Linked DNA regions of Parasedimentitalea psychrophila. The protein of the gene in region 1 interacts with the protein of each later gene in a pairwise test. Links are inferred from orthologs where the notes say so. Each region holds a gene or a part of one and is shown in the gene's direction. Other genes may lie near its edges. The genes, in order: gyrA and gyrB.

Evidence for each region.
Region 2: the proteins of gyrA (region 1) and gyrB interact in binary tests that used the Escherichia coli proteins (3 or more experiments, as listed by UniProt). The link is inferred for Parasedimentitalea psychrophila from one-to-one orthologs.

What each region holds. Positions count from the first base shown.
Region 1 is NZ_CP127247.1:4,238,619-4,242,262, forward strand. The notes cover bases 176-3,497. They hold gyrA (DNA gyrase subunit A), read left to right. Parts: upstream 176-558; coding sequence 559-3,297; downstream 3,298-3,497. Other genes in these bases: QPJ95_RS20500 (usg protein), read right to left, coding at 176-364; QPJ95_RS20510 (carboxypeptidase M32), read right to left, coding at 3,435-3,497. Also shown: QPJ95_RS20495 (radical SAM protein), read left to right, coding at 1-16; more of QPJ95_RS20500, read right to left, coding at 95-175; more of QPJ95_RS20510, read right to left, coding at 3,498-3,644. UniProt on the Escherichia coli protein: A type II topoisomerase that negatively supercoils closed circular double-stranded (ds) DNA in an ATP-dependent manner to maintain chromosomes in an underwound state.
Region 2 is NZ_CP127247.1:1,485,823-1,489,205, reverse strand. The notes cover bases 175-3,235. They hold gyrB (DNA topoisomerase (ATP-hydrolyzing) subunit B), read left to right. Parts: upstream 175-526; coding sequence 527-2,944; downstream 2,945-3,235. Other genes in these bases: QPJ95_RS07125 (BCCT family transporter), read right to left, coding at 3,223-3,235; QPJ95_RS07135 (LysE family translocator), read left to right, coding at 175-264. In the rest of the region: more of QPJ95_RS07135, read left to right, coding at 1-174; more of QPJ95_RS07125, read right to left, coding at 3,236-3,383. UniProt on the Escherichia coli protein: DNA gyrase negatively supercoils closed circular double-stranded DNA in an ATP-dependent manner to maintain chromosomes in an underwound state.

The sequences.
Region 1 (3,644 bases):
GAGCTGTTCCGCCTGATCCAGACCGCGGGTTTTGACCGATCTGGGCAATCCGGTTCAAAGCTCGGGGTAGCCGTAATTATTGGCAAATCATCTGCTAGTGCAGCGTCAATATTCCCGTCACATTGCGCCACTGCCCGGAACTGAGCAATTTGCGGTGACAAAACCGCACCGAATGAAGCGGTCCCTCGATTTCACGCTGCCAGAACTCGATAAATTCAAACAGCTTGGGGTGATCCGGCATCAGATCATAATCCTGCCAGACATATGTGTTCAGCACATGAATATAATCCGGCATGTGATAGGTGAATTCCGCAGTGGTCAGACCATAGCCCTTTAGCATCAATTCGGTCTCTGATGGCTCCATCTTTGCCTCCCGTATTTGGATATGTCCAACAAAGGTAGCCCGAAAATGGTTAATTTTAGGCCAAAACCAACGCGTTGCAGCCATTTTGGTGGAGAAATGCCTGTCAGAAACTCTGCTTGCTTGCGCCCCATATGCCCTCTCTGATAGGGTGCATCCACAAGATATAGACCCATCAATAACAACGGGCAGCAAACGTGAGCGATACGCCGGAAACTCCTGAAAATATGGATGAAACTCCTCCTTCTCGGCCGATTTATGATGGTCCTTCCGTCTCTATCGAATCCGAGATGCGGACCTCCTATCTCGACTATGCGATGTCTGTCATCGTCAGCCGTGCCATTCCTGACTTGCGGGACGGTCTAAAACCGGTGCATCGCCGCATTCTTTATGCGATGCACGAGACCCACAACACCCACGACAAGTCTTACCGCAAATCGGCCCGCCCGGTTGGCGATGTGATGGGTAAATACCACCCGCATGGCGATAGCGCGATCTATGATGCGCTGGTTAGAATGGCGCAGGACTTCTCGATGTCGCTGCCGCTGCTGGATGGGCAGGGCAACTTTGGCTCGATGGACGGCGATAACGCCGCGGCGATGCGCTATACCGAAGTGCGGATGGACAAGCCGGCTGCCTATTTACTGAGCGACATCGACAAAGATACTGTCGATTTTCAGGACAACTATGATGGCAAGGACCGGGAACCAACGGTTCTGCCCGCCCGTTTCCCCAACATGCTGGTCAATGGTGCCGGTGGTATTGCTGTTGGCATGGCCACCAATATTCCGCCGCATAATCTGGGCGAAGTGATCAACGCCACCCTGGCGCTGATCGAGGATCCGGATCTGACCAGCGAACAGCTGATCGACTATGTTCCCGGCCCCGATTTCCCCACCGGTGGGGTGATGCTGGGCCGGACTGGCGCCCGCAAGGCCTATCTCGAAGGCCGTGGCTCGGTGATCATTCGTTCCAAAACCCGGGTCGAGGAGATCCGCCGCGATCGCTATGCGATCATTGTCGACGAGATTCCCTATCAGGTGAACAAGGCGGCGATGATCGAAAAGATCGCCGAGCAGGTGCGCGACAAGAAAATCGAGGGCGTGGCCCACGTTCAGGATGAATCTGATCGCAACGGCGTCCGCGTGGTGATTGAGCTGAAACGGGATGCCACCGCCGAGGTGGTGATGAACCAACTGTTCCGGTTCACCCCCATGCAGACCTATTTTGGCTGCAACATGCTGGCGCTGAACGGTGGCCGGCCGGAAACCCTGACCCTGCGTCGGTTCCTGACTTCGTTCCTGGATTTCCGCGAAGATGTGGTGGCACGACGCACTGCCTATCTGCTGCGCAAAGCCCGCGAACGCAGTCATATGCTGTGCGGTCTGGCCGTCGCCGTCACCAATATTGACGAGATTGTCGCCACCATTCGGCAATCGGCAGATGCTGCTGAGGCGCGTGAAAAGCTAATGACCCGGCGTTGGCCGGCCCAGCCGATCTTGGAATATATCGCGCTGATCGACGATCCGACCCATACCGCCAACGACGATGGCACCTACAACCTGTCCGAAGCCCAGGCCCGCGCCATTCTGGAACTGCGCCTGCAGCGCCTGACCCAGATCGGGGTCAAGGAAGTCACCGACGAGCTGAGGGAACTGGCTGGCAAGATCAAGGAATACCTTGAGATTCTCGGCTCACGCGAACGCATCATGGGCATCATCTCGGATGAACTGACCGAGGTGCGCGACCAATTCGCGGTGCCGCGCCGCACCCAGATAGTCGATTGGTCCGGTGACATGGACGACGAGGATCTGATCGAACGTGAGGACATGGTGGTGACCGTGACCTCAGGCGGTTACATCAAACGCACGCCGCTGGCTGATTTCCGCGCTCAGAAACGCGGCGGCAAGGGTGTGTCGGGCATGCAGACCAAGGAAGAGGATGTCATCACCACCCTCTTTGTGGCCAATACCCATACCCAGCTGCTGTTTTTCACCACCGATGGCATGGTCTACAAGCTGAAAACCTGGCGGCTGCCGCAGGGTGGCCGCACCGCCAAGGGTAAGGCGGTGGTCAATATCCTGCCGATCCCACCCGGCGTGTCGATCGCGGCCATCATGCCGGTAGACGTGCCCGAGGACGACTGGGCCAAGCTGCAGATCATCTTTGCCACCACTGCGGGTGATGTCCGGCGCAATGCGCTGTCGGATTTCGTCAACGTCAAACGCAACGGCAAGATCGCCATGGACCTGCCCGAGGGGGTTGAGATGGTCAATGCGCGGATCTGTTCCGAACACGACGATGTCATGCTGGTGACCAATGCCGGCCGAGCCATCCGATTCTCGACCACCGATGTGCGGGTGTTCAAGGGTCGCAAATCCACTGGTGTGCGGGGCATCCGCCTGACCGACGACAACCGTGTGGTGTCGATGTCGGTGATCCGCCACTTTGAGGCGACATCAGACGAGCGGACCGCTTATTTGAAGATGCGCCGGGCGGTGGCCGGTCTGGCCGATGATGCCGAAGGTGCTGACGAAGACGCCAATGCCAATGCGACAATCGATCAACAGCGTTATGCGGAAATGTCGGCTGCCGAGAACCTGATCCTGACCATCACCACTGGCGGCTCGGGTAAACTGTCCTCCAGCCATGATTACCCGGTGCGCGGACGTGGCGGCATGGGGGTCGCGGCGATGGACAAGGCAATGCGCGGCGGTGAACTGGTCGCCTCGTTCCCGGTGGAACTGGACAACCAGATCATGCTGGCAACATCAAAGGGCCAGTCGATCCGGGTTCCGGTCGACGGCATCTCGTTCCGCTCGCGCAGCGCCGGTGGCGTCAAAGTGTTCAACACTGGCAAAGGCGAAGAGGTGGTCTCGGTTGCCTGGATCGCAGAGCAGTCCAACGATGAAGACGAGGGCGGCACCGAGGAATAACCTCTGCCGCCTCCGGGCCCTTAGCCAATCTATGAAAAAAGCGCCATCCAAGTTTGGGTGGCGCTTTTTTCATGGGGCTTTGGGGTCGGGCCATCAGACCAATTGGCAACCGTTCCCTTTGAATGAAATCTTAGTTTTTACAGGCCGTAGATCTCACCAAACTTCGCTTCCAGATAATCAAGCAGCGGTTCATGGGTTGGCGCCATGCCAGCGGCCTCTGTGATGGTGTCGCGAGGCGAGCGCAATCCGCCATATTGCTGAAGGTTCTGCTTTAGCCAGTCGGTGGCACCGGAGGTGTCGCCCAGGGCCAGTTGCTGATCCAGATCCGGAACTGATGTGCGCAATGT
Region 2 (3,383 bases), 2.8 Mb from region 1 along the record:
GCGGTGATCCTGGGCAATCCCAAGGCGATCCTGTTCTACATGGGGCTACTGCCGGGATTTTTTGATCTGTCACAGCTTACCCGGGGTGATGTGGCTGCCATTGTTGCCCTGTCGTTCCTGGTGCCACTGTTGGGAAATCTGGCGCTGGCGGCATCGATCCACCATTTGCGCCGCTTCATCACCTCGCCTGGGACTCTGCGGCGAATCAATCTGATTTCGGCAGGCTTGCTGATCTGTGTCGGTCTGGCGATCCCGCTGTTTTAGCCTGCGAGGCGCAGTGCGGCGATCACGCGGGGTGCCCGCGCCTGGGGCGGTAAATATTGCTCCGGTGTCCTCAAGCCAGACCGTTTTTCGAATTCCTCTCCGGCCTCAGAGGGCGGAATCCTCGCCGGGTCTGCGGCGGCTGAAACAGGCCAGGGCGCTGGCGGTAAAAGCAGCCTGATCCTGTCCATAAAAAGCGGGCGAATTGCGTGACAACCCGGCTCGGATTCCGTATAAATTGGCAAAGATCAAAAGGAAGACGCGAATGTCCGGAACCGAGCAAGCCCCCGCAGAATATGGCGCGGATTCTATTAAGGTTCTCAGAGGCTTGGAGGCGGTCCGAAAACGTCCGGGCATGTATATTGGCGACACCGACGATGGCTCCGGTCTGCACCACATGGTCTATGAGGTTGTCGACAACGGCATTGATGAGGCGCTGGCCGGTCATGCCGATGCGGTGACGGTGAAAATTCACGCAGATTCATCGGTTTCGGTCAGCGACAACGGACGCGGAATTCCGGTTGATATCCACAAAGAAGAAGGTGTGTCCGCCGCCGAAGTGATCATGACCCAATTGCACGCGGGCGGTAAGTTCGACAGCAATTCGTATAAGGTCTCGGGGGGGCTGCACGGGGTTGGCGTGTCGGTGGTGAACGCACTGTCCGTCTGGCTGGAACTGCGCATCTGGCGCAATGGCAAAGAACATGTCGCACGGTTTGAGCACGGTGACACAGCGGAGCATCTGAAAGTGGTGGGCGACTGTGGCGACCGCACCGGCACCGAAGTGCGGTTCATGGCCTCGACCGATACTTTCAGCAATCTGGATTATGTTTTTGAAACTCTGGAAAAACGCCTGCGCGAGTTGGCTTTTCTGAATTCGGGTGTCAAAATTGTGCTGATCGACGAGCGCCCGGCTGAACGTCTGGAAACCGCGTTGTTGTATGACGGTGGGGTCAAGGAATTCGTCAAATATCTGGACCGCCACAAATCCCCAGTGATGGAAACGCCGATTTATATCATTGGTGAACGCGACGATATCGTGGTGGAAATCGCCATGTGGTGGAACGACAGCTACCACGAGACGGTGCTGCCGTTTACCAACAACATCCCGCAGCGCGATGGCGGCTCACATGTGGCCGGGTTCCGCGGTGCGCTGACCCGCACCATCAACAATTATGCTCAGGCCACCGGCATCGCCCGGCGTGAGAAGATCAGCTTTACCGGTGATGACGCCCGCGAGGGCCTGACCTGTGTGTTGTCGGTCAAGGTGCCAGATCCGAAATTCTCCTCTCAGACCAAGGACAAGCTGGTCAGCTCGGAAGTGCGCCCGGCGGTCGAGGGTATGGTCAACGAAAAGCTGGCCGAGTGGTTCGAAGAGAACCCGGCGCAGGCCAAACAGATCGTCGGCAAGATCATCGAGGCGGCCCATGCCCGTGAGGCGGCCCGTAAGGCGCGTGAATTGACCCGGCGCAAGACGGCGATGGATGTGAACTTCCTGGCAGGCAAGCTCAAGGATTGTTCCGAGAAAGATCCCTCCAAAACCGAAGTCTTCATTGTGGAAGGGGACTCAGCCGGGGGCTCGGCGCAGACTGGCCGGGACCGTCGTACACAGGCGATCCTGCCGCTCAAAGGTAAGATCCTGAACGTTGAGAGGGCCCGGTTCGACCGCATGCTGGGCAGCCAGGAGATTGGCAACCTGGTGATGGCACTGGGCACCGGCATTGGTCGCGACGAATTCAACATCGACAAGCTGCGCTACCACAAGATCGTCATCATGACCGATGCGGATGTTGACGGGGCCCATATCCGAACCCTGTTGCTGACCTTCTTCTTCCGGCAGATGCCCGAGCTGATCGAGGGTGGCTTTCTCTATATTGCGCAGCCGCCGCTGTATAAGGTCAGCCGCGGTAAGTCCGAGAGATACCTCAAGGATCAGGCGGAAATGGACGACTACCTGGTTAACCAGGGGGTTGAAGGCGCCGTATTGCGGCTGGGCAACGGCGAGGAGCTTGCCGCTCAGGATCTGACCCGTGTGGTTGATGAGGCGCGCAAGCTGAAGCGGGTGCTGGACGCCTTCCCAACCCACTACCCACGTCATATTCTGGAACAGGCGGCGGTGGCTGGTGGCTTTGTGCCCGGCGCTGTGGACGCTGATTTGCAGGGTGTGGCCGACAGGGTTGCGGCGCGGCTGGACCAGATTGCGCTGGAATACGAAAAAGGCTGGCATGGTCGCATCACCCAGGACCACGGCATCCGGCTGGCCCGCATTCTGCGCGGCGTCGAAGAGGTCCGCACCCTGGACGGACCGATGCTGCGCTCGGGCGAGGCGCGCAAGGCGGGCAGTTTCACCAAAAGCCTGCAGGAGATCTACTCCGCTTCAGCCACCCTGGTCCGCCGGGATCGCAATCAGGCCATCCATGGCCCATTGGGACTGCTCAAGGCGATCCTCGACGAGGGCGAAAAAGGCCTGTCGCTGCAGCGCTACAAGGGCTTGGGCGAAATGAACCCCGACCAGCTGTGGGAAACCACTCTGGACCCGGATGCCCGCGTTCTGTTGCAGGTACGGGTGGATGATCTGATCGAAGCCGACGATCTGTTCACCAAGCTGATGGGCGATGTGGTCGAGCCGCGTCGCGAGTTCATCCAGAAAAACGCATTGAGCGTGGAAAACCTGGATTTCTAAACCTGCGCAGGGGTGCGCATCGTTTTGCGCATCGACCATAGATCGACGCAATTGCTCCAAAATCTTTCGCACCCGTTTTCGGGTGCGAAATGCGTTTTGATAGGGGGTATTTACGGGCGCAGCAGCGGGGGCCGGTGTTTGGACCTCATATGTTGGCTAGCCAGCGTAGGGGCCAGCGACCCCGCGATATGCGCCGTGACCGCCGCTATGGTCTGCTGTGATCGAGATATGGATGGCTGCCCCCGCCGCTGACAATAGCGGGAGCAGGCACGTTGGGATCAGTGGACAGATTCGATCTTTTTGAAATCGAGCTCATTTTCCTCTGGTGATCCTTTGATGGCAGCAACCTCGGCCCGCTTCATCAGCAAGATATAGGCGACGCAGACCACATAGATGCCGACAACAATGGCACCAATCCACTGGATCTGCAGCCATTGGC